3 regions of the Paraclostridium dentum genome follow, and region 2 is predicted to be linked to each of the others. Evidence: riboswitches for the same ligand, from Rfam matches in the RefSeq annotation. Region 2 holds a riboswitch; each other region holds the start of a gene.

Region 1 (11,271 bases), 580 kb from region 2:
TTAAAGGAATGTAGGGATTTAGTTCATAAGGGGTATGAATTATTATCACATCCGCTATATGGGAGCGTAAAACCCAATGAGACACCATATCGTACAGTCATAATTAAAAAGGGGAAATCTCTAGACAAAAATTCATTAAACTTAATAGAAGAAGCCATAGAAACAGCAGAAAAATTTAAAAACAACAAGTTAACTCCTATGTGGACTGAAAAAGTTTTAGACGATTTCAGAGTAATTGATTTTGATATAATGAGAAATACAATCCAAAGAATACAATATGTATAAACTTTGGTGTATATATATTAATAAAAATAGGGGGTCGAGATAATGGAAAATTTATATGACATAGTCATAATAGGTTGTGGACCTGCAGGTCTTGCAGCTGGTCTTTACGGCGCAAGAGCTAAAATGAAGACTTTAATACTTGAAAAAGGAAAAACTGGTGGACAAATAGTTATAACTCATGAAGTTGCTAACTATCCAGGATCAGTTGAAAATGCTACTGGACCAAGCTTAATAGCTAGAATGGTAGAGCAATGTAAAGAATTCGGTGCTGAAATAGTTAGAGACTCTATAGTAGACACTGAATTAGAAGGAAACATAAAAGTATTAAAAGGTGAAAAAGGTGAGTACAGAGCTAAAACTGTTATAATAGCTACTGGAGCTACTCCTAAAAAATTAGGATGCCCAGGAGAAAAAGAATTAACAGGTAAAGGAGTTTCTTACTGTGCTACATGTGACGCTGACTTCTTCGAAGATTTCGAAGTATTCGTAGTTGGAGGAGGCGATAGTGCTATAGAAGAAGCATTATACTTAACTAAGTTTGCTAGAAAAGTTACTATAGTTCATAGAAGACAAGGTTTAAGATGTGCTAGATCTATAGAAGATAAAGCAAGAGCTAATGAAAGAATAGAATTCTTATTAGATACAGTTATAGATGAAATAAAAGGTGATGGATTAGTTGAATCAGTAGTATTTAGAAATACTCAAACAGGTGAAACTAATGAATACTTCGCTGATGAAGAAGATGGAACTATGGGAATATTCATATTCGTAGGATTTGATTCTCAAACAGAGTTATTCAAAGGTAAAGTAGATATGGATGACTATGGATACATCAAAACAGATGATAATATGTTAACAAATATACCAGGTGTATTTGCTGCAGGAGATTGTAGAGTTAAATCATTAAGACAAGTTGTTACAGCAACAGCTGATGGAGCTATAGCTGCAGTAACAGCTGAAAGATATGTAGAAGCAAACTTCGAAGAAGAAGTTACTAATTGCTAATAAAAAAGTACGTTTAACAAGGTTATCGGGGGATGATGTTTATCAAATTAAACATTACTTAGTGAACGGTACTTAAATTAAAATAGCTATTAATATATTAAAAATATATTAAAATATATAAAATCCAATAAGGGGGATACTGAAATGATAGCATTAGAAAAAAATACATTCGATCCAGAAGTATTAGAAGCAGAAGGGCTAGTATTAGTTGATTTCTGGAGTCAAGGTTGTGAGCCTTGTAAAGCATTACTTCCAGATATAGAAAAATTTGCAGAAGCATATGGGGAAAACATAAAGTTCTGTAAATTCGATATAACTAAAGCTAGAAGAGTTGCTATAAAAGAGAAGGTTTTAGGTCTTCCAACTATAGCTATTTACAAAGATGGAGCTAAAATAGATGAAGTAACAAAAGATGATGCTACAGTTTCTAATATAGAAGCTATGATAAAGAAGCACTTATAAGTAATTAATGGGGATTCAATTCCCCGTTAAAATAAATTAAGTTCAAAAAATTAGGGGGTGCCAATATGCGTCTTGAGTTAGGGAAAATCTTTATAAAAGATGTACAATTTGGAGCAGTAACAGAAGTTAAAGATTCAGTATTATACATCAACAAAGAAGAGATGTTAAAAGAAATTGGTGGAGATGAACATATAAAATCAATAGATTTAGATATAGTTCGTCCAGGGGAAAGCGTTAGAATAATACCAGTTAAAGACGTTATAGAACCGAGAGTAAAAGTTGATGGTAATGGAGGAATATTCCCAGGAGTTATATCAAAAGTTGACACTGTTGGAGAAGGTAGAACTCATGCACTTAAAAATGTTGGAGTTGTAACAACTGGTAAAATAGTTGGTTTCCAAGAAGGTATAATAGATATGACTGGTCCTGGAGCTGAATATACACCATTCTCTAAGTTAAACAACGTTGTTGTTATAGCTGAACCAATAGATGGTTTAAAGCAATACGATCACGAAAGAGCTGTTAGAATGATAGGATTCAAAGCTGCTACATACTTAGGAGAAGTTGCTAGAAACTTAACTCCAGATGAAGTTGTAGAGTACGAAACTAAGCCATTATTAGAGTCAATAGCAGAGTATCCAGAACTTCCTAAAGTAGGATATGTATACATGCTTCAAACTCAAGGATTATTACATGACACATATGTTTACGGAGTTGACGCTAAGCAAATAGTACCAACATTATTATACCCAACTGAATTAATGGACGGAGCTATAGTAAGTGGTAACTGTGTTTCAGCTTGTGATAAAAACCCAAGTTATGTACACATGAATAACTCAGTAGTTGAAGATTTATATCTACAACACGGAAAAGAAATAAACTTTGTAGGAGTTATTATAACTAATGAAAACGTATACTTAGCAGATAAAGAAAGATCTTCTAACTGGACTGCTAAATTATGTAAACAATTAGGCTTAGATGCTGTAATAGTATCTCAAGAAGGATTTGGTAACCCAGATACAGACCTTATAATGAACTGCAAGAAAATAGAAGGTCAAGGTGTTAAAACTGTTATAGTTACAGATGAGTATGCTGGTAGAGATGGAGCATCTCAATCATTAGCTGATGCTGATGTTAAAGCTAACGCTGTTGTAACTGGTGGAAATGCTAACCAAGTTGTTGTATTACCTAAGATGGATAGAGTTATAGGACACGTTGAAGTTGCTGATGTTATAGCTGGTGGAGCTGCTGGATCTTTAAGAGAAGATGGATCTATAGAAGCTGAGATACAAGTAATAACTGGAGCTACTAATGAAACAGGATTCGGATTCTTAACAGCTAAGGGGTATTAGAAACTGTAATACGATGAGGTCGCTTCGTGCCATTTAAACATTGTTTCCTTCGCACAAAGACTTTTAGTCTTTAAGTGCTACGTCAACAAACGTTTAAACGTCACTACGCTACATTCGTAAATACAAGTGTTTCATAATATAGCTGAGAAGAATATAGTTAAATAAAAATAGATTTTTAAAGAGTGTGAATTTAAAAAGGTATTAAAATGACAATATTAAAATAAATGGGAAAAGGAGATATATTATGAGCTTATTAAGTAATAAAAAGATCATAATCATAGGTGACCGTGACGGAATTCCGGGACCTGCGATAGAAGAGTGTGTAAACACTGTAGAAAATACTGAAATAGTTTTTGCTTCAACAGAATGTTTTGTCTGAACTGCTGCTGGGGCTATGGACTTAGAAAACCAAAACAGAGTTAAAGATGCTACTGAAAAATTCGGTGCTGAAAATGTTGTGGTTTTACTAGGTGCTGCTGAAGCCGAAGCTGCAGGTCTTGCAGCTGAAACAGTAACTGCTGGAGATCCAACTTTCGCTGGACCACTTGCTGGTGTTGAGTTAGGATTGGCTGTTTATCATGTTGTTGAACCAGAAATGAAAGAGTTATTTGATGAATCAGTTTACGAAGATCAAATAAGTATGATGGAAATGGTTCTTGAAGTTGATGAAATAGTTGAAGAAATGAACGATATAAGAGGTCAATTCTGCAAATATAATGCCTAATTAAATCAAAAGGGGTTGAGATAAAGATGGAAAAGATAAAAGTAGTTCACTACGTAAACCAATTCTTCGCAGGAATTGGAGGGGAAGAAAAAGCTGATACGAAACCACACATAGCTGAAAAATTACCTCCAATAAGTTTACAATTAAACAAGTTATTAGGGGATGAAATAGAAATAGTTGGAACTGTAGTTTGTGGAGATAGCTATTTCGGAGAAAACATGGAGTCTGCTAGCCAAGAAGTATTAGGAATGGTTAAGAGCTTCGAACCACAATTATTTATAGCTGGACCAGCGTTCAATGCAGGAAGATACGGGGTTGCTGCAGGAACAATAACTAAATTCGTAAAAGATGAATTAAATATACCAGCTTTAACAGGAATGTACATTGAAAATCCAGGAGCAGATATGTTCAAGAAAGATTTATATATAGTATCAACATCTGACTCTGCTGCTGGTATGAGAAAGGCTCTTCCAAAAATAGCTACATTAGCTAAGAAGTTAGCTAATGGAGAAGAAATAGGATCTCCAGCTGAAGAAGGTTATATAGAAAGAGGAGTAAGAGTTAACTACTTCGCTAAAGAAAGAGGTTCTAAGAGAGCTGTAGATATGTTATTAAAGAAAATAAAAGGTGAGGATTTCGTAACTGAATATCCAATGCCAAACTTTGATAGAGTTGATCCACAACCAGCTATAAAAGATTTATCTAAAGCTAAAATAGCTCTAGTTACTTCTGGTGGTATAGTTCCTAAAGGAAATCCAGATAGAATAGAATCTTCTTCTGCATCTAAATACGGTGAATATTCTATAGCAGGAGTTGACGATTTAACTGAAGAAACTTACGAAACTGCTCATGGTGGATTCGACCCAGTTTATTGTAACTTAGACTCAGATAGAGTTTTACCAGTAGATGTTTTAAGAGACTTAGAAAGAGAAGGAGCTATAGGTTCTTTACATGAGTTCTTCTATACAACTACAGGTAACGGAACTGCTGTTGCAAGTTCTAAGAAGTTTGCTGCTGAATACGCTCAAAAGTTAATAGCTGCAGGCGTTGACGCTGTAATACTAACATCTACTTGAGGTACTTGTACTCGTTGCGGTGCAACGATGGTAAAAGAGATAGAAAGAGCTGGTCTTCCAGTTGTTCATATCTGTACAGTAGTACCTATATCTTTAACTGTTGGAGCTAACAGAATAGTTCCAGCTATAGCTATACCTCATCCTCTTGGTAATCCTAAGTTAGATCCAGCTGAGGAAAAAGCTTTAAGAAGAAAATTAGTTGAAAAATGCTTAGTTGCATTAGCTACTGAAGTTGATGGTCAAACAGTATTTGAAAAAGATATAACTTTAAAGGATATAATGGCTAACGCTTAATATTGAATTAAATAAAGTTAAAACTAAATAGGTGGGTTATTTTCCCACCTATTTTTTATAAAGTCATCCAGTCTTTTATCATAATAGAATTCAAGTAAAAATAATAACATATATACATTGGGGGTAAATATTATGACATTTCCAGTTTTAAAAGGTGCTAGTTATATTTTAGTTCACACACCAGATATGATAGTTAAAAATGGTACTACTTGTGCTGTTGAGAGAGAAACACATCCAGAATCAGAATTTTTAAAAGAAGTTACTAATCATATAAGAAGTTATGAAGAAGTAGTAAATTATATACCAAACCAAGTTTACATAGGAAACAATAGACCAGAAGAATTAAGAGAAATAGCTCTTCCATGGTGCGAATACAAAATGGAAGGAAAAAGAGATGGTAAGCGTGGAGAAATAATGCCACAAGATGAATTTTTAGCAATGATGCAAATATGCGATGCTTTTGACTTAGTTAAATTAAAAGAAGATTTCGTTAACAATATAAGACCTAACTTTGAAAAGAACTACCCAGAGCTAGCTCCATTCTTTGGAAAGCTTAAAGGTGATAATATAGATGATGCAAATGAATTAATAGATTCACACCATGCTGAAGGATTATACCATAATGATCAATTAGTTGGATATGTTAAGAGAGCTCATGATGTTGACGTTAACTTAAACGCACATACAATGTTTGAAAACTTAGTTGTAAAAGCTTCAGGAGTGGTGGCTGCAGTACAATTAATAAGAAAAGAAAATGTTAATCCATTGGATATAGATTATGTAATAGAATGTTCAGAAGAAGCTTGTGGAGATATGAACCAAAGAGGTGGAGGAAACTTTGCTAAGGCTATAGCTGAAATGGCTGGACTTCAAAATGCTTCAGGATCAGATACAAGAGGTTTCTGTGCTGGACCTACTCATGCTTTAATAAATGCAGCTGCACTTGTTAAATCAGGAATATATAAAAATGTTATGGTAGTTGCAGGTGGAGCTAGTGCTAAACTTGGAATGAATGCTAAAGACCACGTTAAAAAAGGTCTTCCAGTATTAGAAGACGTTGTTGGAGGATTTGCTGTTTTAGTTTCTGAAAACGATGGAGTAAACCCAATAATAAGAACTGATTTAACAGGAAAACATAGTGTTGGAACTGGATCTTCTCCACAAGCTGTTATGACTGCATTAATAACTAGTGGACTTGATAGAGCTAACTTAAAAATAACTGATGTTGATGTTTACTCAGTTGAAATGCAAAATCCAGATATAACTAAGCCTGCTGGAGCTGGGGATGTTCCAGAAGCTAACTATAAAATGATAGGTGCTCTTGCTGTTAAGCGTGGAGACTTAGAAAAGAAAGAATTAAAGAATTTTGTAAGCGAAAAAGGTATACCAGGTTGGGCTCCAACTCAAGGACATATACCTTCAGGAGTTCCATATATAGGATTTGGTATAGATGATTTAACTTCTGGAGATAAAAACAGAGCTATGGTAGTTGGTAAGGGAAGTTTATTCTTAGGAAGAATGACTAACTTATTCGATGGAGTTTCTTTCATAGTTGAGAGAAATCAAGGTGTAGAGGAAGAAGCAGCTGCAGTATCTAAAGAAGAAATCAAGAAAATTATAGCTGAATCTATGAAAAAATTAGCTCAAGATATGTTAATAGAAGAGTAGGAATAGAAGACGTATAGAATTTTATAAAAATTCATTTTGAGGGGAGATCTGGTTATGCCTAAAAAGATTATAGCCGAAACTTTTTTAGATATAGCAAATGCTATTGAAAGCGGCGAATTTGGTAAAAAAGTTAGAATTGGTTTGACTACATTAGGTAGTGAGCATGGAACTGAAAATTTAGTTAAAGGTGCTCACCTAGCTAAGTCAAATTTATTTGATATAGTTTTAATAGGACCTAAAGTTGAAACTGAACTTGAGGTTGTTGAAGTTAATGAAGAAAGCGAAATGCATTCTAAAATGGAAGAATTATTAGATTCAGGTTACATAGATGCTTGTGTAACTATGCATTACAACTTCCCTATAGGAGTTTCTACAGTTGGTAGAGTTATAACTCCAGGTAGAGGAAAAGAAATGATACTTGCTACTACTACAGGAACAAGTGCTACAAACAGAATAGAAGCTATGGTTAGAAATGCTGTTTACGGTATATCTACAGCTAAGTCTATAGGAATCAAAAACCCTACTGTTGGTATATTAAATGTTGACGGTGCTAGACAAGTAGAAAAAGCTTTAAAAGATTTACAAGCAAATGGATATGATATATCTTTTGCTGAATCAGTTAGAGCAGATGGTGGTTGCGTAATGAGAGGAAATGACTTATTATGTGGTGCTCCAGATGTTATGGTTACTGATACTTTAAGTGGAAATATATTTATGAAAGTATTCTCTTCATTTACTACTGGTGGAGATTATGAAGCTCAAGGATTTGGATATGGTCCTGGTGTAGGTGAAGACTATGATAGAAAGATATTAATATTATCTAGAGCATCTGGTTCTCCAGTTGTTGCAAATGCATTAAGATACGCTTATGACGTTGTTAAAGGTGATGTTACTAAGGTATCAAAAGATGAATTTAAAAATGTTAAAAATGCTAAATATGACGATATTATAGCTGCTTTAACTAAGAAAGAAGTTAAGAAAGATAATGATGAGGAAGTAGCTATGCCGGCCAAAGAAGTTGTTACTCATCAAATATCTGGTGTAGATATAATGGATTTAGAAGATGCGGTTAAAGTTTTATGGAAAAATGGAATTTATGCAGAAAGTGGTATGGGATGTACGGGTCCTATAGTTCTTGTTGCTGACGGAAAAGGAGAAGCGTGTGTTAAGATGCTTCTAGATGCAGGTTATACTGCTAAATAATTAAAAAACGAATCCTTGCCATGGAAGTAGTTTGAAGACTGAGTTAGTGGGAGGAATGGGATTGAAATTATGTTTTGCTCCATACAAGCTGAGAATATGCTTGTAAATGTCGCTGCAACATAAAGTTCAATCCCATTCAAACCTACAACTCAGTCTTTTTTTGTGGAAATGATATGTAAATGTCGCTGCAATATACACACAAATCCTACACTTAACTGACAACTCAGTCTTTTTTGGGATGTTTTTTCAAAATTACAATAAATTAAAATGAGTATCGACTTATCAATTTGTGTCAAAAAAATAGTGAAAATGTCGCAATAATGTATAATTTAATTTATTGAATTAATAATATTTAAAATATAAATTAAAAAAGTTGAAAAACAATGTAAACAGTAAATTAATTAAATAAAATGTAAAAAAATGGAAAACGATTAAGGGTGTTTTAAGGGATATTTTTCAGTATAATAAAAAAGAAGAATAAATTAAAAAGAAATTTAATAGGTTTAAATATAGAGGCTATGAAATATGTTTTGTATATGGGCACTTGAAACATATGGAGCTAATAGTGCAACCGGCTATTTAAAGATATAAGTAAAAAATTACTTTTATCATTTAAATAGCCTTTTTTATGCTAAAAATGTTGTATTTACTAAGAATTTGTGGAGAATCTATAAAAATTAGTTATATAAATATTATATGTTTTGAGCATAAAAAAGCTTTTTGAGCAACGGACGAAGTCGTTTGAGTAACGGGACACGAGTTTACCGAGTGGACGTTGACGACATGAAATTTGAGCGACATGAGCAAAGCGAATTTTTATGCTAAAAATGTTGTATTTACTAAGAGTTTGTGGAGAATCTACACAATAAAGCAAAGTGAATTTTTAGTTATTATGAAAAATTAAGGAGAGTTAAATGAGTAGAAAAAGAATTAAAGTTGGAGCAATAGCTATACTTTTATTAATATGTGTCGTCACCGTTCAAAAGATATCATATGCAAGTTTGACATCCAAAGATAAAGTAACCAATACATTAAATTTGGGGGATATAAATATAGAAGTAAGTGAAAAGTTTACACCACCTAAGGATTGGGATGGAGATGAATATAGCAAAGCAGTAAAAATAAAAAATAATAGTACATCACCGGCACTTATAAGAGTATCGATAATCCCTAGATGGGTAGATGAAAAAGGAAATGCATGGCCAGGAGATACTAATTTAGTAACTTTAAACTATGAAACTAATAATATAATAGCAAATCAAAATACGATAAAAAATAATAAATGGATCTATGGCAACGACAATTATTATTACTATAACACTATGGTTGCAAAGAACAAAGAAACAGAGCAAATATTAAAATCAGTAAGTGCGAACATTCCGGAAGAATTAAAAGAAAGATATAAAAATAAGACTTTGATAGTAGATGTAAAAGCAGAGGCTGTGCAAGCTACAAAGGATGCATATAAAAAAACTTGGAACAATATTGAAAATCAAGGAATACATAAAATGCTAGAAAATTTATGTACTAGGTAAAAAAATTTCAGGGAGAATATACTATGGAAAACAAAAAAATGTTTAAAAAAATAGGAAATATACTTTTTTATGTAGTTCTAATATCTTTATTATCCATATCATTTATTATGGTAAAGTCTGTAAAAGAGGGAAAACAGCCAACTATAATGGGACATAAGTTTTTTACAGTAATGACAGGAAGTATGCAACCTTCAATAATGGTTGGGGATTTAGTAATAGCTAAAGAATTACCACCTGAACAAATAAATGTAGGGGATGTAATAACATTTAAAAGTGAAAATTCAGGAAATATAACAACACATAGAGTAAAAGAAGTTATAAAAGATGGAGCAGGAATAAAATACATAACACAAGGTGATGCAAATAATGTGCAAGATCAAAATCCAGTAGAATCAAAAGCAGTTGTAGGTAAGGTTGTTAAATGCATACCGAAAGTTGGAACTATTATGTCATGGATGAAGTCACACCTATCGCTAATTATAGTAGGAATATTTGCAATAACAGCATTAAGTGCTATAGGTAGCAATCTTAGAAAAAAACTAAAATCTATAGATGAAGAAGAAAGACAAAGTAAAGAAAAAGAAAAAGCGGATGCATAAAATAACTGTAACAGTAATAGCTGATTACATAGATTGAGTAAATATTTAATTTTGGAGGGGTTAATATGCATAAAAAGAAAATTCAAGCTTTAGCAGTAGCAGGGGTACTTACAGTAGGGGTAGCAGGGGGAACACTTGCATGGTTTACATCTCAAGATAAAGCAACTAATACTTTTAACACAGCATCAAATAAAGATAATAATGGGAGTGGAATAAAAATAATTGAGGAATTTGAAAAACCTACAAACATGCTTCCAGGGGATAATGTAAATAAAGATGTACAAGTAAGCAATACTACAACATACGACCAATTTGTAAGAGTTAAACTTACACCTAAATTTGTAGAAGTAACAAAAGATGGTAGTGGAAATGAAGTTAGAAAAGAAATAAAAGAAGTAAATGGACAAAAATTAGAAACTAATAAAATAATATTAAACTTTACTAAAAATTTAAATGAAAGCAAAACTAATGGAACTTGGTTTGCTGGAAAAGATGGATACTATTACTACATGGGAAAAATAGGACCGGAAGGATGGACTAATACATTACTTGATTCTGTAACATTAGATAAGGAATCAGGAAATGAGTACAGAGGATTAGGTTTTGACATAGATATTGATGCTACTTCTATACAAGCTTCAAATGATGCATATAAAGATTGGGCTAAAGACAGTGGATTACTTGAAAAATTAGATGAATTACAAAAACAAGGGGCTGTAGCTGCAACGGATTCTAAAGAGCCAAATAAAAATAACTAAGATTAAAATTAAAAAATCTAATAAAGGAGTGAGAATGTGAAAAGCTGTCTAAGAAAAATTTTAGTAGTCACTTCACTTCTTTCAATAATAACAACTATAAAGGTGGATGCAGATACACTGGCTCCACCTAATGTTCAATTATTGGGAAATGCGAATGAATTAGTATACATACCTGATGATGATTTATTTCTACAACATCCTAACATGATTCCAGGAGATTATATAAGAAGAACTTTAGAAATTAAAAATAAGCATAAATATCCATACGAACTTTTCTTAAGGGCAGAACGAGTAAGCCCGAAAGAAGAAT
Region 2 (11,271 bases):
AGTAGTATTACCAACTTTTCCTATTACATCTCCGTCTTTAACTTCTTGACCTTTTTTAACAGATACTTTGTCATCTAAGTTTGAATAAACAACAGCTACTTTATCTTTAGATTCCACTTTTACAGATACTCCATGTTGGTCATCTTTAAATACATCTGTTACTTTACCATTGACAACTGATTTTACCTTACTTCCTTTTTTAGCTTGTACATCTAATGCTTTATGTATTTCCCATACATCTAATGTACTTGAGTAACTAGGCTCTTTTTCTGAATACTCTCTAGTCACTTTTTCTCCTAGATAGTTTATTTTAGTTTCTTCCTTTTTAACAACTTCTTTTTCTTTTACCTTATCTAAGTTCTCTTTTGAATTGGTAGCTGTTGGCACAGTTTTATCATCTTTTTCTATTAGGTGAATTTCGCCTTCTTCATCACCTTTTGCTACTTTATTTTGATTATCTAAAAAACCGTTTTTTGAAGCTAAATCATCCACACTGTTTTTTGTAAACCAAATACCTCCAATTGCTACTAAACAAACACATACAAATAAGGCTAAGTAAAAACCATCTTTCTCTAATAGTTTTTTCTTTTTCATGACGCACCTCCAAATATATTCATACATTTGTATTTTGTACCTTATTTGTTATTTTTATACAATTTTTATTCTTTTATATTTATTTTATTTTCATATTTTTAATATTAATTTTTCACTATATATAAATAAATTAATATATCTTCATCTCTTCATTTCATTTAATTCTTGAAATACAAAAAAACTCTAAACTAACTTGCAAATCAAGTTAGTTTAGAGTTTTTAATATGTATCTTTAATATTAACATTTGAGTAATAATGTTCTAATATTTCATAATATTTATACCCATCCTTAGCCATTCCTTCTGCTCCCCATTGACTCATACCTACACCATGACCATATCCTTTTACAACAATATCCACATAATCTTTATTAAATTTCAAATCAAAGTTAGCAGAATTTAAATTAAATAAACTCCTTATGTCACGGCCTGATATCTCTTTATTTCCAATCTTTATCTTCTCAACCGACCCACCTTTACTTCTTTCTTCTATACTAACTTGTTTTGATAATTTATCATTAGAAATCGACATATTAGGATAACCTTTTCTCAACGTATTTATAAAGTCAGAATTATTTATCTTAACATTAGATGCATATTTAGGAGCATTTTTATCATAAGGACTATCTACAGATCTCAAATATGGATATTTAGTACTAAATACCTCTTCACTATTTTCTGTATTTCCTGATGATGTAGAAAAATATAATGGTAAAATTGGCTCATCTTCATATACTATAATTTGACCCTTAGTATCTTTCACAACTTGTTCTATTTTTGTATAAAATTTATCCATCCAAGCTTGGCCATTTTTACTTAGTAATTCTGATTTACTTTTATATTCCTGACAATGCTTATAATCTGTACATACAGCTGCATTTTTATGCTTACCAGTTTTTTCACTATATACTGTAAATGTTCTAGCAGCTACTGCTTGCGCCTTTAAAGCCTCTTTATCAAACTCTGCAGACATTTCCCCTGCAAGAACTCCACATAAATAAGCTTCTATGTCTATAGTCTCCACTATTCCTTTTTTATGATTATAAACCTTTATTTTAGGTGATTCCTTATTTATAGTTTCGTAATTTTTAACACTTTTCTTTTTATTAATTTTTAGCTTAGTTTCAATTTTCAACTTATTTTGGATATGTGGTACTATATCTGACTTTGAATCCGAACTATATGCAAATATAGATACGCAAATAGGTATCGCCGCAGTTACCAAAACAGTACTAGCTAAAACTAACAATGGGTTTTTCATAAAATTTTCCTCCTTGGATAAATACTTCTAATCCATAAATTTTATGAAAAACCCGTGTTAATTATGACTAATTATTAGTCTTCAATTATTTCTATATTTCCACCTAATGCTTGTATCTTCTTATCTATGTCTACATATCCTCTTTGTATATGATATATATCTCCTATTTCAGTTACTCCTTCAGCTATAAGTCCACATAAAATTAACGCAGCTCCAGCTCTTAAATCTGTTGCTTTTACTGTTGATCCATGTAATTGATCTACACCTGAAACAATAGCACTTCTACCTTCTATTTTTATATTAGCGCCCATTCTATTGAACTCTGCAACGTGCATAAATCTATTTTCAAATACAGTTTCTATAACTACTCCCGTTCCATTTGCTACAGTAGCCATAGCCATAAATTGAGCTTGAACATCTGTTGGGAACCCTGGGTGTGGTAATGTCTTGATATCTATTGGCTTTAATACCTCAGGTCCTTTGACTCTCACAGAATTATCCATATCTATTATTTCACATCCAGCCTCTTTTAATTTAGCTACAACAGGCTTTAAATGTTCCATAATTACATTGTCTATAGTTATATCTCCTTTTGTCATAGCTGCTGCAACCATATATGTAGCTGCTTCTATTCTATCTGGTATAACTGTATGTTCAGCACCTTTAAGTGACTTAACTCCTTTTATTCTTATTGTGTTAGTTCCTGCCCCTTTTACGTCAGCTCCCATTTCATTTAAGAAGTTTGCTAAATCAACTATTTCTGGTTCTTCTGCAGCATTTTCTACTATAGTAGTACCTTCTGCTAAAGCAGCAGCCATCATTATATTTTCTGTAGCTCCTACTGATGGGAAGTCTAAGTATAACTTACTTCCTACTAATTTCTCCGTATTAGCCTCCACAAATCCATGATCTATTATTACATTAGCTCCTAATGCCTTAAATCCTTTTAGATGTAAATCTATAGGTCTAGTTCCTATTGCACATCCTCCTGGCATAGATATCTTTGTATGGTTAAATCTAGCAAGTAGTGGTCCCATTACTAAGAATGATGCTCTCATCTTTCTTACAAGCTCATATGGAGCTTCACAAGTCTTTATATTACTTGCATCTACTGTTAATGTACAATCCTTATATTCAACCTCAGCACCTAAATGTCTTAATAAGTCAGATATTACATGTACATCTTTTAAGTTAGGAACCCCTTTTAACACTGATTTTCCATCCGCTAATAAAGTTGCTGCTATTATTGGTAATACTGCATTTTTTGCCCCATCTATTTTAACACTTCCTACAAGTGGATTACTCTTCTTAACTAAAATTTTTGCCATTTCACTTTTCTCCTCACACTAATAATCTAATTTTATTATAGGTGTAGCTACGTAAATCATAGTTTTTTCTTCGTTTTCGCTATACCTAATTCCTATATTTAAATTTACCTTATTTCCCAAATATTCAAGGTAATCAGTTTTAATCAATTTACTAAAAGCTGTTACCGACATAAAGTTTTCTTCTTCAACCCTATCTATTTCTTTAGCATTCATATTATATAATATTTTTTTCAAAATATCATCATATTTGTGTAGTTGTAACTTTTTTTTATACTCTCCAGCCATACATGTATAAATATCGACTTTTTTGCAATACAAATTTAGAGTATTTTCTACAACTGTATAAATATCCACTATATCTTTATATACTTTATTTTCTAATATGTCAACTATAATATATGACTCATTTTTACCTTTATTAGCGACAATGATAGATATATTTCTATCTTTTTCATCTATCTGTGCATATACCTGAGTTTGAGTATCCTTTTTACTTTCAATCCATTTTAAATTAGATTCCTCAAGCCCTAAGTTAGAAATTATTTCCATGCAAATATTTTTCATCTCTTCTTTTTCTAAAGATTTATCTAAATATGCATTAGCTTTCATATTATAAAATTTAAAATTACTATCTATACTTTCAAAAGTATTTACTAGTTGATTATATCCATTATTCTTTATTTCAGCTTCTGATTCTCCATAGAACAAAACTATCCCTAATAAAAATATAAATATCAAACTTATACTCACTAATATTTTTTTCATAGTATTACCTCCCCATATTTCCAGTTTTATACTATAAAGTATTAACAAAAATTGGTTGGTTATACTATTCATGATTCCAAAAATATTTTAATATATTATTATAATTTTTTCTATACATATTAAATTATATATAATTTTACACAATAAAAAAGCTATACTTATATTTTAAGTGTAGCCGGTTGCATCAATAACTCCATATATCCAAGATGCCCACATATAGGATATAGTTCTTCGCTTCTCAATTCATTATGAAATATATTTAATTGCGCATTAGAGACTAAATTTGGCGCTTTTAAGCTTTCGTATGAGTTTCATTTAGATTTACCCTATCTTATACTCTCAAAAGCTTCAAATCACTATTTTTAAGATTTAGTTAATTAGTCAGTATCTTAAATTAGTATTGTATATAAAATTATACATAAAGTTTAAAAAGGTGATTCTCAATACAAAATTGAGATATCACCTTTGATTGTTATTATTCAACAGTAACTGATTTAGCTAAGTTTCTTGGCTTATCTACATCGCAACCTCTTTCAACTGCAACATAGTAAGATAATAATTGAAGTGGTAAAACTGTTAATATGCTTGATAATACATCCTCAACATTAGGTATATAGATCACTTCATCAGCAGATTTTTCAACTTCTTTATTTTTCTCTTGAGCTACAGCAATTACATATGCTCCTCTTGCTCTAACTTCTTCCATGTTAGAAACCATTTTTTCAAATAACTCTCCTTGAGAAGCTATAGCAACTACAGGAGTTCCTTTTTCTATTAATGCTATAGTTCCATGCTTTAACTCACCTGCAGCAAATGCTTCTGCATGTATATATGATATTTCTTTTATTTTTAAAGCACCTTCCATAGCTATATTATAATCTAATCCTCTACCTAAGTAGAATGCACTGTGTTTTTCTTTTAAAGTCTTAGCAATTTCTTTTATATGATCTTCTTGTTTTAAAGCTTCTTCAACCTTTGAAGGCATTTCTTTTAGTTTTTCTATCATTTCATTATAGTACTCTCTAGTTATAGTACCTTTCTTTATAGCAAAGTCTAAAGCTATCATATAGAATGATACTAATTGAGTTGTATATGCCTTAGTTGATGCAACTGATATTTCAGGTCCTGCCCAAGTATAGAATACATCGTCTGATTCCCTTGCAATTGAAGATCCAACAACGTTAGTTACTGATAATATTCTAGCTCCTCTTTCTTTAGCATATCTTAAAGAAGCTAAAGTGTCTGCAGTTTCTCCTGATTGACTTACTAATATTAATAGTGTCTTATCATCTATAAATGGATCTCTATATCTAAATTCTGATGCTATATCTGTTATAACTGGTATCTTAGCAAATTTTTCTATAGCGAATTTTCCTATAAGTCCAGCATGATAAGCAGTTCCACACGCTACTATATAAACTCTATTTATATTGTCTAAATCTTCTTTAGTCATCTTTATATCATCTAAATGGATTTCTCCGTTTTCATTTAATCTTCTTACTAATGTTTCTTTTACTCCATTAGGTTGTTCATATATTTCTTTTAACATGAAATGTTCGTATCCACCTTTAGATGCAGCTTCAACATCCCAAGTAATTTCATTAACTTCTTTATTTACTACTTCTCTATTTTCATTTAATATAGTAACTTTATCTCCTACTATATGAACAAATTCACCATTTTCTAAGAAATATACATTTCTTGTATATTTTAATATTGCAGGTATATCTGACGCTATAAAGTTTTCTCCATCTCCAAGTCCCACAACTAAAGGACTATCTTTTCTAACTGATACTAATTCTTGATTATTATCTTTACATATAACACCTAGTGCATATGCTCCTCTTAATCTTTGAGTAGCTTTATATACTGCATCTAATAAATTACCTTCATAATATTTATCAACTAAATGTGCTACTACTTCTGTATCTGTTTGAGATAAGAATTTTACACCTTCAGCTTGTAATTCTTCTTTTAATTCCATATAGTTTTCTATAATTCCATTGTGAACTACAGCTATTGTTCTATCCATATTAAAGTGAGGATGTGAATTAACATCTGATGGCTCTCCATGAGTTGCCCATCTTGTATGTCCTATTCCTAAACCTCCATTTATAGGGTTCTTTTCTAGATCCTCTGCTAAAACAGCTAATCTTCCTTTAAATTTTCTTATTTCTAACTCATTTCCTGTATTTATAGCAACACCTGCAGAATCATACCCTCTGTATTCAAGCTTTGATAGTCCTTCTACTAAAACTTCTGTCGCCATTCTATTTCCTAAATATCCAACTATACCACACATAATTTGTGTCCTCCTAAAAATATTATTATTTTATATATTTTTAAGATTCAGGTCAGTTTACATAAACTTTTTTTTGTACATATAATCACTTATACGGTTTGTAAAAGTCTTCCGATGGTAAACACACCGCAGAGTATCCGCCGACAATTCGATAAACTCTGTCCTCGTCAACTTAGATTTTACTAAGTTCTGGCGCTTGCAAAGTAAATACTAAGACTTAATCTTAGTATTTACTTCTGAAATTATGATAATTTCTCTTGTATTAAATTAGCTAAATTTGTAGCTAATTCTTTTAGTTGACCTTCATCTTTACCCTCTAACATAACTCTTACTAATGGCTCTGTTCCTGATGGTCTTATTAAGACTCTTCCACATCCGTCCATTAGTTTTTCTATTCTTTCTATTTCAGCTTTAATTTCTGGTATTTCCATATATCTATTTTTATTTTCATTTTTTATTCTAGCATTAACTAATACTTGTGGATATTGATTCATTACTGCTGCAAGTTCTGATAAAGTTTTACCTTCTTCTTTAACTATTTGAGCCAAAACTAAAGAACTTAAAGTTCCATCTCCAGTCGTATTATAATCTAAGAAAATCATATGACCTGATTGCTCTCCACCTAAATTATATCCACTGTTTTTCATTTCCTCTAAAACATATCTGTCTCCTACAGCTGTTGTTGCTAGATTTATGTTGTTTTCTTTTGCAGCTATAACTAATCCTATATTACTCATAACTGTAACAACTAAAGTATCTTTAGCTAACTTGTTGTGCTTCTTTAAATATATTGCACTTAATATCATTATATGGTCACCATCTACAATTTGACCCTTTTCATTTACAGCTATTAGTCTATCTGCATCCCCATCATATGCAAGTCCTAAATCAGCTTTATTTTTTAATATAGCTTCTTGAAGACCCTCTGGGTGTGTTGATCCACATTTATCATTTATGTTATTTCCATCTGGTGTATTATTTATAGCTACTACATCTGCACCTAATTCTTCAAATACCATTGGGGCAACTTTATATGCAGCTCCATTCGCACAATCTAACACAACTTTTAATCCATTAAAATCTATATTTACTATAGTCTTTAAGTAATCAACATAATCTCTTACAGCATCATGTTCGTGTATCTTTTTACCAACTTTATCTCCAGTTGGATGTACTTCTACTTTTTCTATATCATCTATATATGACTCTATTTCAAGCTCAATAGAATCATCAAGTTTATATCCATGTTCATTAAAGAATTTTATTCCATTATATTCTACTGGGTTGTGAGATGCTGATATAACTACTCCACAATCTGCATTGTAATGCTTCGTTAAGTATGCAACTCCTGGAGTTGGTATTACACCAACAGTTATAATATCACATCCAACTGACATAAGTCCAGCTATAAGGGCTGATTCTAGCATATCTCCAGATACTCTTGTATCTTTACCAACTACAACCTTAACCTTATCTTTACCTTTAGTTAAAACATACCCTCCTGCTCTACCTAGTTTATATGCTAGCTCGCAGTTAAGCTCTGTATTAGCTATTCCTCTTACTCCGTCAGTTCCAAAATATTTTCTCATTTTAAAAAAACTCCTTCCAGCAATAAGACTCTAATATATCACAGTTTTATACTATGTTCAATACAGGTCTTTAGTTCATAATTGTTATTTTAATATGTTTCACAAAAAAAGACAATAGTATTTACACTATTGTCTCTTTTGTGTCATTAATTAAACAAACATGACATTTTGCGACTATGCAAGCGCTTCTTGAGATTTAACTGCTTCAGCACCTTTTAGTAAAGCTGCTTTGTTTAATGGAACAAATTTTTCTTTACTTGGACCGAAAACTTTTTTAAATGCTTCTAATACAGAATCTACTTCCACACATTTATTTAACTCTAAGTATGCTCCTAACATTATCATGTTAGCAACTCTTGGATTTCCAAGTTCTAAAGCTAATTCATTAGCTTGTATGTAGTAAGTTTTTACATCTGTTCTTTCAACTTTTTTCTCTATTAATGAACTGTTCACTAGTATTTTACCCCCAGGAACAACATCTTTTTCAAATTTATCAAGTGAAGGTAAGTTCATAACTATAGCACAAGTTGCATCATCAGTTATAACTGGTGATCCTACTGGAGTATCAGAAATTGTTACTGAACAGTTAGCAGTTCCTCCACGCATTTCTGGTCCATATGATGGTAACCATGAAACTTCCTTTTTCTCAAGCATTCCTGCATAAGTAAGTAATTGTCCCATAGACATAACACCTTGACCACCAAATCCTGCACATATTACTCTTTCTGTAGCCATATTACTTCGCCTCCTCAACTTTAACATCTTTAATATTTCCTATTGGATAGTATGGCATCATATTATCTCTTAGCCATTGTAATGAATCTTGAGGAGTTAATCCCCAGTTTGTAGGACAAGTTGATAATACTTCTACTATACCAAATCCTAATCCAGCTAATTGAACTTCAAAAGCTTTCTTTATAGCTTTTTTAGCTTTTCTTACATTAGCAGGAGTATCTACAGAAACTCTCTCTACAAATACAGCTCTATCTAAAGTTCCTAACATTTCAACCATTCTTATAGGAGCTCCTTGTAAGTTTATATCTCTTCCACTTTGAGCTGTAGTAGCTTTTTGACCTAATAAAGTTGTTGGAGCCATTTGGCCACCTGTCATACCATATATAGCATTATTTACAAATATTGTTGTAAATTTTTCTCCTCTTGCAGCAGCATGAACTATCTCAGCAGTTCCTATAGATGCTAAGTCTCCATCTCCTTGATAAGTAAATACTACTTTATCTGGATGAACTCTTTTTATACCTGTAGCAACAGCTGGTGCTCTACCATGAGAAGCCTCTTGCATGTCACAGTTAAAGTAATTGTATGCTAAAACTGAACATCCAACAGGAGCAACCCCTATAGTATCTCCTAATACATCTAGTTCTTCTAATACTTCTCCTACTAATCTATGGATTATACCATGTGTACATCCTGGACAGTAGTGTGTTTGGTTATCTGTTAATCCTTGAGTTTTCTTGAATACAAGTGTCATTATCTAGCACCTCCCATAGCAACTTGTTGAGATTGTTCTACTATTTCTTTAGCTTTTGCAGCTATTTCTGCTGGTGATGGTATCATACCACCTGTTCTTCCATAGAAGTGAACAGGTAATCTACCTTCTATAGCTAGTCTAACATCCTCTACCATTTGTCCAGTACTCATTTCTACTGTTAATAAGTTCTTAGCTTCTGGTATTTGATTAAATGCTTCAAATGGGAATGGCCATAAAGTTTTAGGTCTTATAAGACCTGCTTTTATACCTTCTTCTCTTAAACTTTCTATTGTATTTTTAACGATTCTTGAAGTAGTTCCGTATGCTACGAATACTATTTCAGCATCCTCTGTTTTGTACATTTCATATGCAGTTTCATTTTTTTCTATTTCTTTATATTTAGCATCTAAATTTATACAGTGATCTTCTAGAGATTTTGGATCTAAGTATAAAGAGTTTATTATATTTGGTTTTCTCTCCATTTTAGTTCCAACACTAGCCCAAGTTTTTGGAGCTAATTCTCTTGTTTTAGGCTTATTAAATTCTACTGGTTCCATCATTTGACCTATCATACCATCTCCAACTACCATAACTGGAGTTCTATAAAAATCTGCAACTTCAAAAGCTTCCATTACCATATCAACAGCTTCTTGAACAGTTGCTGGTGCATAAACTGGAGTTCTATAATCTCCATTTCCTCCACCTCTTGTTGACATAAAGTAGTCAGATTGAGATGGTTGTATTCCTCCAAGTCCTGGACCACCTCTCATTATATTAACAACAACACATGGAAGCTCTGCTCCTGCTGCGTATGTTATACCTTCTTGTTTTAAAGCTATTCCTGGCGAAGATGAAGATGTCATAACTCTAGCACCTGCTCCTGCTGCTCCATAAACCATATTTATCGCAGATACTTCTGATTCTGCTTGAACAAAAGCTCCTCCATTTTTTGGTAGTTCTCTAGACATATATTCTGGTAACTCGTTTTGTGGTGTTATTGGATAACCAAAGAAATACTTACAGCCAGCTTCCATAGCTGCTTTCCCTATTGCTTCGTTACCCTTCATAAGTATCTTAGCCATTTTAATTCCCCCTTAAGTTTGTATTTAGTCTCTCTCTACTGTTATAACTGCATCTGGACACATAGTTGCACAGTTTGCACATCCTACGCATTTATCCATATCAGAAACAGAAGCTGGATTATATCCTTTTTTGTTTATTGTAGCCTTGTCTATTTCTACAATCTTAACTGGACATGCTGAAACACAAAGTGCACACCCTTTACATAAGTCTTGGTCAAAAGTAACTTTTCCCTTAGCCATTTTAATTAGCCTCCTTGAACTGTATATATTTAAACCTCATTTTACATCCAACATTCTCTCATGTATAAATTTATTGGAAATACATCCCCATCTAAGTTTGTTGGAAGTTGAGGTATTAAGCTTTCTAAACAAGTAACATACTTTATTGGTATATTAGTTATATTTGAAACTTCTTTAACTAGTTCTTGTCCTTTTAGGATGTCTTCTATAGTAGTTTCTCTAACTAAATGTGTATTATTTATAAGTCCTGTTACTTTTAATTTTGATGAATTTTCTATAGCTCGAATATGATTTATCACATCACTCGTAGTTTGAGTTTGCTCTCTATTTGCATTAACCACGCAAAACATATCATAATCGTCTTTTTCTACAAGATGACTAAATCTACCTAAGACTCTAGCCCCTACATCATCTCCGCCTACATCAATTACATAATCATACGATTTATCTGTTAAAGGCGCTGTAACTTGAGCTGATACAGCTGGTAAATCTAATGAAGTTGCTTGTATTGAACTATCTATAGGCATTATATTTTTAGATTGTAAAAAATCTCTTTTTTCTCTAGTCCTAAAGTAAACGTTTACAATATCAAGATCTGATATCGCAACTTTAGCATCAGTAA
Region 3 (11,271 bases), 710 kb from region 2:
CTAGGTGAGGAAGTAAGTCAAAATGTTTACTATAATGATATTAATAAAAAATAAATTTATTAGTAAGTTTTAATATATAAATAAAAATAACTTAATTTTGATAGGGATAATCAATAGATTACATCAAAGTTAAGTTATTTTTTGCTGCAACAGATTTAGAAATACAATAAAAGAGAAAAATTTATTAAAACAGATAAACATTGGGTATATCAATTAAGTAAAGATGTATAATATTAGCTTAAGTTAATAAATTAATTACATTTTTTACCATTAAATAAATAAAATATTGTCTATGATGTCGAAAAAAATAAAAAAATATCGTATTATGTTAGAATGTAAAATATATTAACTAGAAAATTTTCAGAAGGAGTGTAAATTTTGATAGTAAATAGAAGAGAACTTAAATACCCGATAGGTGAAATGGATTATTACAAAGTTAATGAACTTTTTAAGGAGGTATTAACACCTGATCCAAACAATAAAAGTTATGGGTATCGTATACGAAGCTTATACTTTGATAGTTTAAACAATGATGATTATTATGCAAAAGTAAATGGAGAAGAGATAAGAAAGAAAATAAGGTTGAGAATATATGACACCAAAACAGATAAGGTCAAACTTGAAATAAAGCGAAAGATGAATGTAAGCCAAAGAAAAGAGACAACTACTATAAGTAGAGAAGATGCAATAGCTCTTATAAATAAAGACTATAGTGTACTTTTAAATTATGAAAATGACACAGCTAAATCCGCGTACAATATAATGACTATAGGTCAATATAGGCCAGTAGTACTTGTAGATTACAATAGAAGGGCTTATATACATAATGAAAATAATATACGAGTTACATTAGACAGTGATATAAAGTCTAATGAATTTGACTTTGATATGTTTAATGAAGATATATTAATGACACCTATTGTAGATTATTATAATGCAGTTTTAGAAGTTAAATTTGATGGGGAGCTATTTTGTTGGATATCGCAAGCTTTAGCTGGATTAGACACAACAAACAGATCTCTTAGTAAGTATTGTAGCTCAAGACAGTTTTTTGAAAATTATATATTATAAGGATGTGGTGGAATGAAGGAAACATTATACAAATACTTAACAAATCAAAGTGGAACTATAACAGCTTTTGGAGCATTGGAAACAATGTGTATAGCACTATTACTATCGGTAGTAGTATTTTGGACATATAAAATAACATTTAGCGGAGTTATGTACAATAGAAAATTTAATGTATCTTTAGTAATGCTTACTTTAGTTACAACTATGGTAATGATAGTTATTGGTAGTGATATAGCTTTATCTCTAGGTATGGTAGGGGCATTATCTATAGTTCGTTTTAGGACTGCAATAAAGGACCCAAGAGATACTGGTTATATATTTTGGTGTATAGCAATAGGCCTTAGTGTAGGTAGCTCAAATTATATGGTAGCAATTATAGGTTCATTATTCTTATTTGCAGTTTTATCTATGTTTAGTTTCAGTGGTTTTGGAAAAGAAGATAGATATATATTAATAATAAGGGGTTTAAGAGAAAAAGAAGAAGAGATCATGAGATGTGTATTTAACTCATTTAAGGGTAGTCAATTAAGAGCTAAAAACTCAGTAGGAGACAATATAGAAATAATATATCAGATAAAAATTAAAAATAATGAAGATAAAAATATTATAGGTAGCTTATATAGTATAGAAGGGGTTAGCACTGTAAATATAGTTGCTCAAAATGGAGAGACAATAGGTTAGGGGATATATTATGAAAAAAGATATATTTAAAAGCTTTGTAGCAATTACTTTTTTATTTTTAACATTATTAATAGTAGCAAACCTAAGTTATATAAAAGAATTATCACAAAAAGAATTCGAAAAAGTTAAACAAAAAAACTTCAAAGCATATCAACAAGAAAGTAAAATAAGCAAAGATTACAACTTACCTATAGTTCTGATTGATACAGATGGAAACACCATAAAAAGAGAAGATAAAACTGTTGGACGAATTCAAATTTATGATAAAAAATCAGGATTGAATAGATTAAGTGATACACCGAACCTCACAAGTAGAGCGAGTTTTAAAATAAGAGGAAATAGTACTAGTAAATACCCTAAAAAACAATACATAATAAAACTTATGGATAAAAAAGGTGGGGAGAAAGAAAAAAGTTTACTAGGAATGCCAAGGGATTCTGAATGGGTGTTAAATGCGCCTTTTGCGGATAAATCTTTAATGAGAAATTATATAGCATTAGAAACATCTAGCAAAATAATGGGATATGCACCTAGAGTGAAATTTTGTGAAGTGTTTTTAGTAGATGACAAAAGTCTTAATATAGATGATTCTAATTATCAAGGTGTATATATGATGATTGAAAAAATCAACAGAGGAGAAGACAGAGTAGATATAACTAAAACTATAGAGGGAAGAAATGATACTAGTTTCATATTAGCTAAAAATAGACAAAAAGAAGGAGATATAGAAGTTGATAGTTATGGAAAAGAAATTTCATTATATAATAATGGATTAAACATTGAATATCCTAAAAAAAATTTAACACCCGGGAAATACCGATACATACAAAAATATATAAGTGAGTTTGAAAGAATACTTTATTCTGATAAATTTAATGATCCAGATATAGGATATAAAAAATATATTGATGATGATTCATTTATTGATTTTTATATAATTAATGAATTTTTTAAAAATACTGATGCTGGAATTTATAGTACATATATGTATAAGGACTATAATGGAAAAATGAAAGCTGGTCCAGTTTGGGATTTCAATCAATCATTAGGAAATCATACTGAAGATATAGGACAACCATATGACTATAAAGGTTTTTTTATGAATCAAAGACCTTGGTTTGATAGATTAATTGAAGATAAGATATTTGCTAATAAAGTTGTAAATAGATACAAAGAACTGAGAAAAACTTATTTAAGTGATGAATATTTGATAGGAGAAATTGATGAAGCTCAAGGAAAATTAGGCAAATCAATTGAAAGGAATTTCAATAAATGGCCAATAAAACTATGTAATCAAGCAGAGATATTTGAGGAAAATAGTTTAGACTTATTTGGAGATTCAAATATAAAAACACCTCAAGAATATATTGAGTTTTTAAATAAGCACTCTCACTTATTAAAATCGACAGAAGGCAAAGCTAAGTCATACCAAGAAGAATTAAATCTAATGAAAAATTTTATAAAAAATAGAGGTAAGTGGATGGATCAAAATATAAATACCTTAAGTAAGTGGGCGATTTAATAGGAGTGAAATTAGATGAAGAAGTTTTTAACTATTTGTATATTAGTTTTTGTAATAGGTACGGTTGCATTTCAAAATTTTATATCAAATGATATTTTTGCAAAAAATAAGACTTATTTTGTGAAAACTAAAGGAAAAGATATTTATATAGCTAAGAATGATAAATGGGAAAATTTAAAAATTGTAGGTGTAGATTTGAATTCTACTAAACCGGGTGTATTTCCAAGTGAAAATATGATAAGTGAAGAAGAATATTTAAGATGGATAAGTTATATTTATGATATGGGGGCCAACTGTATAAAGGTTTCGCATACAATGGATGCTAGTTTTTACGATGCACTACATAAATTTAATAAAGATAAAAAAAATCCTATATACTTAATGCAAGGAATTTATTTTGATGAAAAATTGCTTAAAAATGGTAAAGATCCGGAAGGAAAAACGGCATCTGAAGCATTTAAAAATAATATTAAAATTGCAATAGATTCTGTGCATGGAAATTTAAATAACTTAAAAAAATCAGATATATTTGAAAGATATAAGACAGATGTATCAAAATATGTTATTGGGTATAGCGTAGGAATTGAATTTGCAAAGCATGACATAATATATGCAGATATAATGAACCAAAAATCTCCATACAATGGGAAATATATGTATACAAATAAAGATGCATCTTCATTTGAATCATACCTAGCTAGTATGGGTGACTATTTAACTAAATACGAGTTTGAAAAATACAAGAAACAAAGCTTAATAAGTTTTATAGGAACATCGCCATCTAACATAGTTAACAATAAATCTAGCAAAGATAAAAACAAAGATAAAAAGGAAATAAAAAACTTTGTAGATGTTAGCGATATAAAAAGAACAAGATCATTAAAAACAGGTATAGTTGCTAGTTACAATATATATCCATCTTTTACGGACTTAAAAGAATATCAGGACAATATGGGTGAATACTTTAAAAAGATTAATGATCATTATAAAATACCTGTTATAATCGGAGAAATGGGTGTCCCATCAAGTAGGGCAGGAGGAGATTTTAACAAAGATGTTAATAAAGGTTATATTACTGAGCAGGAACAGGGGAAAGCTCTAGTTAGTGCATATAGAGCTATAAAAAAATCGGGTATTTCAGGATGTTTTTTATTTGAATTTCAAGATAGTTGGGCATCATCATCATGGAATACTAAAGATAGCAAGATACTAGACAGATCTGCATATTGGAGTGATGCACAAACATATAGTCAAAGTTTTGGACTTATGGATTTTGAGCCAGGTAAAGTGAATGAAACTCCATACCCGGATGATAGCTTAAGTGATTGGAATAATAGTGATATTTTAAATCAAAATGATAAATTAAGTTTATATGCAAAAAGTGATGATAAGTATCTATATTTAATGGTTAAGTCACAAAGAAAGCTGAATTTAAAGAAAGGAGGATTATATATAGATTTAGATGTAACTCCTAAGTCAGGATCAAATAAAAGTACTCAGTATAATCTAAAATTTGATAAACCCGTAGATTTTATAATTAGTATAAATGATAATAAAAATTCGATGGTATCAGTACATGAATACTATAATAGATTTAACTTTTATGAAAGTAAAACACTTTATGAACAACGACCAGATTTAATAAAAAATACACCTGATATGGACTATTTCTCACCTATTTATATGGATATAAGACCTAAGATGTATGTTAAATCATTAAACGAGACATTAAATAAAATAAGTTATGAGACTGGAAAATTAACTAAAGGCAATGGAAATCCTAATAGCAAAAACTATAATTCAGCTACAGATTATTATATAGGAGACAATTATGTAGAGGTGCGTATACCATGGGGTCTTATAAACTTTATGGATCCTTCAACAAAACAAATTCAAGATGATTTTTATAAAGAATTTAAGACGAAGCCTCTAAGAATAAATGCTATAAATATAGGAGTAACTGAAAAAGAAGAGAATAACACTATAAATAGATTAAATAGCAAAGCGTACAATTTAAAGGGATGGAATGTACCTGAGTATCATGAGCGTTTAAAGCAATCTTATTATATAGTTAAAGATGAGTTAAAAAAGTAAAGAGGAAAATTTTATGAAAAATATAGTTGATATATATTTAGTACTGAGCTTTTTTATTTATATAATAGCTTGTGCTGTTATTTATATGATAGCAAAAGATATTTTAAACTTTAGATTTTTTAAAAAAGTAAAAGCTATAAAGCCAAAGTTTGAAGCTGAAATTTTAAAACAATTGAGTTGTGTAAAAAATGGAACTGATATATCCAAAATGGATATATCATATGTTATAGAGAAATTAAAATATAAACCCTATATTAAGGTTTTTAATAATACTATAGAAGTTTTTAATAAAGATATAAATAATCATAAATATACAAAAACTTATATGGAGAATTTCGAAGATATAGTAAATAGATACGTTTTAAAGCATAAATTAAAGGATAATACATTAAAAACATATATGGCTATAAATCTAGGAGAATACAAGCTTAGTAACTATGAAATAAGTGAGTTTTTACTTAGCTGTATAAATACTAAATCTATATATCTAAGAGTAACAGCATTAGAATCAATATCGAAAATAGGAAATATAAATACATTGAGAAGTGCTATTGAATATGTATCTAAAGAAGAAAAATATATAAATAATAAAGTTTTCACAGATATAATAAATCAATTTGGAGGAGACAAAAGTGAATTAGATAAATATTTGATAAATGATTTTAAAGAGTTTAATGAAAGCCTACAAAAAGTAATTGTTGAACATTTTAAAAACAATAAAATTAAATTTGTAAAAGAAGAACTATTAAACATATTAAAAGATAATATAAGCAAAGAAATTAATATAAGTATAGTAAAATACTTTACTATTATAAAGTATGATGAATGTAAGGATACAATCATTGAATTATTAAATAATGGGGATTGGGAATATAGAGCTGTATGTGCAATTGCTTTAAAAAATTATAAGTGTAAATGTAGTGAAAAAGCACTTTTAAAAAGTATAAATGATAAAAACTGGTATGTTAGATATAACTCTGCAATAAGCATATTAAAATTTGGTGATAAAGATTTAATAAATTATATATTGGAAAATGATGATAAATATGCAAAAGATATACTTTTCTATGCAATGTTTATGGACAACAAGATATCGTATGAAGAGTATTTAGAAAAATTAGAGGAGATAGAGGTAGAATATCAATGTTAAGATTATTCGTAGATTATTTAAATGCGTTCTTTTTATATTATATGTTTATTTACGCTATAGTATTTTTTATATCTACTATATTTGCTATTTTAAATTTAAATGAAGATAAACGTAATAAAATGTATTTAAACGAACTTTCACTGAAAAGCACAGATAACTATGTACCTGTTTCTATATTAGTTCCAGCTTATAATGAGGAGGAAACAATTTGTGACTGTATTGAATCGTTATCGTATGTAGATTACCCAGAATATGAAATTGTAGTTATAGATGATGGATCAAATGATGATACTTCTAATAAATTAATAAATAAATTTGAATTAAAAAAAGTTCCAAGACCTATAAGAAGATTGGTTAAATGTAAGAATGAACAATTTATATATGAAGGCTATATCAAAGATGGTATAAAGTTGACATTGGTAAAAAAAGAAAATGGAGGAAAAGCAGATGCATTAAATATGGGCATAAATGTATCTAAATATCCATTGTTTATTTCTTTGGATGCAGATTCAATTTTACAACGTGATTCAATTAGTAATATAGTTATGCCATTTATGGAAGATGATACAACTATAGCTGTAGGAGGTAGTATAAAAGTAGCCAATCAAGTTGTTTTAGATAAAGGCCAAGTTATTAAAGTAATGCCACCTAAAAAGATTCTTACAATATTTCAAACAATAGAATATTATAGAGTGTTTTTAACAACAAGGGTTTGGTTTAATAGTTTTAATGGAAATTTAATAATATCAGGAGCATTTGGGTTGTTTAAAAAAAATGCAGTTTTAAATGTAGGCGGCTATGATACAGATACTGTAGGGGAAGATATGGACCTTGTGGTAAAACTGCATTCCTTTTATAGGAAAAATAAGATTAAATATAAAATTAAGTATGAATATAAAGCTATATGTTGGTCACAAGTTCCGGAAAAACTTAAGGATTTAAAAGGACAAAGAAGAAGATGGCATATAGGTCTAATCACTAGTTTAAATAGTCATAGATACATATTTTTAAATCCTAAATACGGATTAGTAGGTATTTTTTCTTTTCTTTACTTTGTTGTTTATGAAATGTTTTCATGTATAATTGATGTTTTTGGTTTGATTATAATTTTAATATCGTATTTTAGTGGATTACTTAATTTAAAATTTTTAATCACTTTTTTATTTATATATATTTTTTATAGTGTAATAATCTCTTTGACAGCGATAATACTTGAAAACTACATGTTTAAATATATTTTAAAATTATCAACTTTATTAAAGCTCATGTTATTTGCATTTCTTGAAAGTTTTGGGTATAGGCAACTATGTTCATGGTATAGGATAACAGGATTTATTGGATATAGAAAAAGAAAATATCAATGGAATAAAATAAGTAGAAAAAAACAAAATAAGATAAAATAACAGAGAGATTATTAGGTATAAATTTGATAATAATATTTTTGATTATAGCACAAAATTTGTAGTAAAATGGCGAAGAGAAAATATGGTATACAAAAGTATACTGTGGTAGAATTAGTTAGATTAATACATAAGGTAGGAAGAGGTGTTGAAGTATACTCTTTATATGGGCGCTTGGAGTATATGGAACTAGTAGCGCAACCGGCTTTTCTAATTTGCAATTTAAGATATTGTTTAAAGGAAAAGGAGGGAAATATATTATGGCAAACCTAGTTATATCAATGTCATTTATAACTAGAGAATCTTTATATCGTGTATTTAAAGAAATTTTAAAGATGGATAATATAATATTAAAAGAAAGATTATCAGATTTGACTAAAGAAGAACTGTTAAATTCAGAATTGATATTTATAGAAATAGAAGATAAGACAGAAATTGATTTAGAATTAATAAGGTATATAAAGTTATATTCAAAGGACACAAAGATAATTGTTTTAGACAGAAATAAAAGTGAATTTATATTTACAAAATTAGTTCAAATCAATGTAGATGGATATATAGTTAATATAAAGGATAAGGATGAATTTATATATAATATAGAAAAAGTATTAAGAGGTAAAAAAGTATTTGAATCGGATTTAATTGAAAACATAGTTCAAAATAAATATATAATTAATATGGATCTACTCACAAAAAGAGAACATGAAGTATTACAAGAAATTGCAAAGGGAATTAATAATAAAGAAATTGCAAATAATCTTTATATAACTGAGTATACAGTTAAAAAGCATGTAAGTAATATTTTTTGTAAGCTAGGGTTTAAAAATAGACAAGAAGCTATAATTTCAATGTTAAATATATCATAATTAGATGTTTCAAAATATAAGTTTGAAACATCTTTTTTTATTTTAAACTTATATAATGTGTTAACAGATATCTAAATTAATCTCTAGACTTTTATATAACACTTTTAGGTACCGTCATAATACTTAAAGGTGATAATATATACTTTAATCTAATAATATATTTTTAAATTTTAATAAATTAATATATTATTAGATTACTTTTAGTGATAAAAGTTTATTTTAGGGGGGGAAAAAATGAATTTTCTAGTAGTTTCAGAGTGCTTTTTATTTAGAAATTCACTTACACATTTATTTGAAAATATTTTTGATGATATGAATGTAAAATCTTTACCGAATTTAAAAGATATAAGTATAGAAGATGTAATGAACAGTGAATTACTATTCCTAGATTCAAATAGTCAACAAAATTATATTACAAAAGCAGTGAAAGATATTAAAAAATTTAAAGATATAAAAATAATAATATTAGATACAAAAAAAGATAAAAGTTTATTTTTAGATTTACTTAAAGTTGGAATTGATGGATACATATTAGATATATCAGATGAAGATGATTTTAAATATATAATAAAAAAGATAATTAATGGAAAGAAGTTTTTTGATTCAGATTTATTGGGGAATTCTAAGAATGAATGTGTATCTAATTTTGAAAATCTAACAAAAAAAGAAGAGCAAGTAATGAAATTTTTAGTTAAAGGATTAAGCAATAAAAGCATAGCAAAAGAAGTAGATGTAACTGAATATACAATAAAAAAACATGTTAGTAGTATTTTATCTAAGTTAAATTTGAAAAACAGACAAGATATAATGATTTATGCAATTGAACAAGGGAAAATGTAGAAAAATAAAACTTGTATTATACTTTAGTACCATTACAAATACAACTATTTTATGATTACGCATACTCAATATAGATATATACTATAAGTATGATTGCTAAACGAAAGTAGTAATTTTGATTAATTTAAGTGGTTTAGATGCTAAGAGGTATATTTTGTATTTGGGCACTTTGAAATATACTGAGCTAGTAGTGCAACCGGCTAAATAGCTTGATATTTTATGGGGGGGAAATATGCAAGTTATAGTTATTTCTGAGTCATTAATAATAAGAAAAGGTATAGTACAAATATTATCAGAAGAAAGTTGTGTAAGTGAAGTTATTGAAAGTCATTTATATTCAGATATACATAAAAAAAATTATGATTTAATTATCTTAGATTTAAAAAAGACAAATGAAGGATATATTAATGATTTAAAAAATATAAAATTGACTACAAAGACAAAGATTATGATACTAGATTTTTATGAAGATAGAAGCTTATTTGCAAAATCTATGAAAATAGGTATAGACGGATATATACTGGCAAACATAGATTCAGAAGATATAGGATATGCTGTAAAACAAATATCTAAGGGTAAAAAATATTATGATTCTGATTTAATTGAAACCTATATCTCTAGAGGTGAAAATGAATGTATAGAAACACTTACAAAAAGAGAACAAGAGATATTAGTTTGTATAGCAAAAGGAAAAACTAATATTGAAATTTCAAAAGAATTGTATATAACAGAACATACAGTAAAAAAACACACTAGTAATATATTTTCGAAATTAAATTTAAAAGATAGAATGCAAGCCGCTATATATGCGTACAACAGAGGAATTGTTTCTTTGTAAGAATATGAATAAAAAAATAATGGTATGACTTAATTTAAGTCATACCATTATTTTTTATTCATAAAATTTAAGTAGGACAATAAATAAAAATTAAAAATGTTTATAGGGGGAATAGAATTTGTATAAAGTAGATTTAAATAGTGATTTAGGAGAAAGTTTTGGTTGTTATAAAATAGGTATGGATGAGGAGGTTTTAAAGCATATAACCTCAGCAAATATAGCTTGTGGATTTCATGCAGGCGATCCAATACAAATGGATAAAACTGTAAAATTAGCTATGGAAAATAATGTGCAAATAGGCGCTCATCCAGGGTTTATGGATGTTATAGGGTTTGGAAGAAGAGAAATGAAAATTAGTAAAGATGAAGTTAAGGCTTACGTAAAATATCAATTAGGGGCACTAAATTCTTTTGTTATTTCAAATGGAGCAAATATACAACATGTTAAAGCTCATGGTGCTCTTTATAATATGGCAGCGAAAGATTATGAGATATCTTTATCTATAGCACAAGCAGTATATGAGGTTGATAAAAATATAATTCTTCTTGGACTTGCAAATAGCTCAATTATAGATGCTGGGAAAGATGTAGGGTTAAGGGTTGCAAATGAGGTATTTGCAGATAGAGCATACAATAGCGATGGAACGTTAGTATCAAGAAGTCTTGAAGAATCTATTATATATGATCCAAATATAGCAATAAAAAGAGTTATAAAAATGGTAAAAGAAAACAAAGTAGAGGATATAAATGGAAAATACATAGATATCAAAGCGGATTCTATATGTGTACATGGAGATAATCCTAAAGCTA

Evidence for each region. A riboswitch is a leader RNA that binds a small molecule or an ion and turns the genes downstream of it on or off. The one in region 2 is predicted to bind cyclic di-GMP.
Region 1: it holds a riboswitch for cyclic di-GMP, as region 2 does, so the genes downstream of both, ACN6I1_RS10855 (BsaA family SipW-dependent biofilm matrix protein) here and ACN6I1_RS13665 (YwmB family TATA-box binding protein) in region 2, are expected to answer to the same signal.
Region 3: it holds a riboswitch for cyclic di-GMP, as region 2 does, so the genes downstream of both, ACN6I1_RS10245 (response regulator transcription factor) here and ACN6I1_RS13665 (YwmB family TATA-box binding protein) in region 2, are expected to answer to the same signal.

The regions. Positions count from the first base shown of each region.
Region 1 is NZ_CP183813.1:2,354,064-2,365,334, reverse strand. It holds gene ACN6I1_RS10895 (GrdX family protein) at 1-285, shown strand, start outside; gene trxB (thioredoxin-disulfide reductase) at 328-1,290, shown strand; gene trxA (thioredoxin TrxA) at 1,435-1,752, shown strand; gene ACN6I1_RS10880 (glycine/sarcosine/betaine reductase component B subunit) at 1,818-3,104, shown strand; gene grdA (glycine/sarcosine/betaine reductase complex selenoprotein A) at 3,349-3,828, shown strand; gene grdB (glycine reductase complex selenoprotein B) at 3,855-5,198, shown strand; gene grdC (glycine/sarcosine/betaine reductase complex component C subunit beta) at 5,331-6,866, shown strand; gene grdD (glycine/sarcosine/betaine reductase complex component C subunit alpha) at 6,921-8,069, shown strand; cyclic di-GMP riboswitch class II at 8,572-8,655, shown strand; gene ACN6I1_RS10855 (BsaA family SipW-dependent biofilm matrix protein) at 8,984-9,604, shown strand; gene ACN6I1_RS10850 (signal peptidase I) at 9,628-10,203, shown strand; gene ACN6I1_RS10845 (BsaA family SipW-dependent biofilm matrix protein) at 10,269-10,961, shown strand; gene ACN6I1_RS10840 (LPXTG cell wall anchor domain-containing protein) at 10,998-11,271, shown strand, end outside.
Region 2 is NZ_CP183813.1:2,936,586-2,947,856, forward strand. It holds gene ACN6I1_RS13650 (M23 family metallopeptidase) at 1-594, opposite strand, end outside; gene spoIID (stage II sporulation protein D) at 814-1,854, opposite strand; gene murA (UDP-N-acetylglucosamine 1-carboxyvinyltransferase) at 1,929-3,182, opposite strand; gene ACN6I1_RS13665 (YwmB family TATA-box binding protein) at 3,201-3,947, opposite strand; cyclic di-GMP riboswitch class II at 4,112-4,195, opposite strand; gene glmS (glutamine--fructose-6-phosphate transaminase (isomerizing)) at 4,423-6,249, opposite strand; gene glmM (phosphoglucosamine mutase) at 6,492-7,838, opposite strand; gene ACN6I1_RS13680 (2-oxoacid:acceptor oxidoreductase family protein) at 8,013-8,573, opposite strand; gene ACN6I1_RS13685 (thiamine pyrophosphate-dependent enzyme) at 8,575-9,327, opposite strand; gene ACN6I1_RS13690 (3-methyl-2-oxobutanoate dehydrogenase subunit VorB) at 9,327-10,409, opposite strand; gene ACN6I1_RS13695 (4Fe-4S binding protein) at 10,434-10,649, opposite strand; gene ACN6I1_RS13700 (hypothetical protein) at 10,691-11,271, opposite strand, start outside.
Region 3 is NZ_CP183813.1:2,228,804-2,240,074, reverse strand. It holds gene ACN6I1_RS10280 (hypothetical protein) at 1-54, shown strand, start outside; gene ACN6I1_RS10275 (polyphosphate polymerase domain-containing protein) at 379-1,071, shown strand; gene ACN6I1_RS10270 (DUF4956 domain-containing protein) at 1,084-1,752, shown strand; gene ACN6I1_RS10265 (CotH kinase family protein) at 1,763-3,274, shown strand; gene ACN6I1_RS10260 (hypothetical protein) at 3,290-5,368, shown strand; gene ACN6I1_RS10255 (HEAT repeat domain-containing protein) at 5,382-6,518, shown strand; gene ACN6I1_RS10250 (glycosyltransferase family 2 protein) at 6,512-7,921, shown strand; cyclic di-GMP riboswitch class II at 8,052-8,134, shown strand; gene ACN6I1_RS10245 (response regulator transcription factor) at 8,179-8,784, shown strand; gene ACN6I1_RS10240 (response regulator transcription factor) at 9,019-9,624, shown strand; cyclic di-GMP riboswitch class II at 9,751-9,835, shown strand; gene ACN6I1_RS10235 (DNA-binding response regulator) at 9,857-10,462, shown strand; gene ACN6I1_RS10230 (LamB/YcsF family protein) at 10,581-11,271, shown strand, end outside.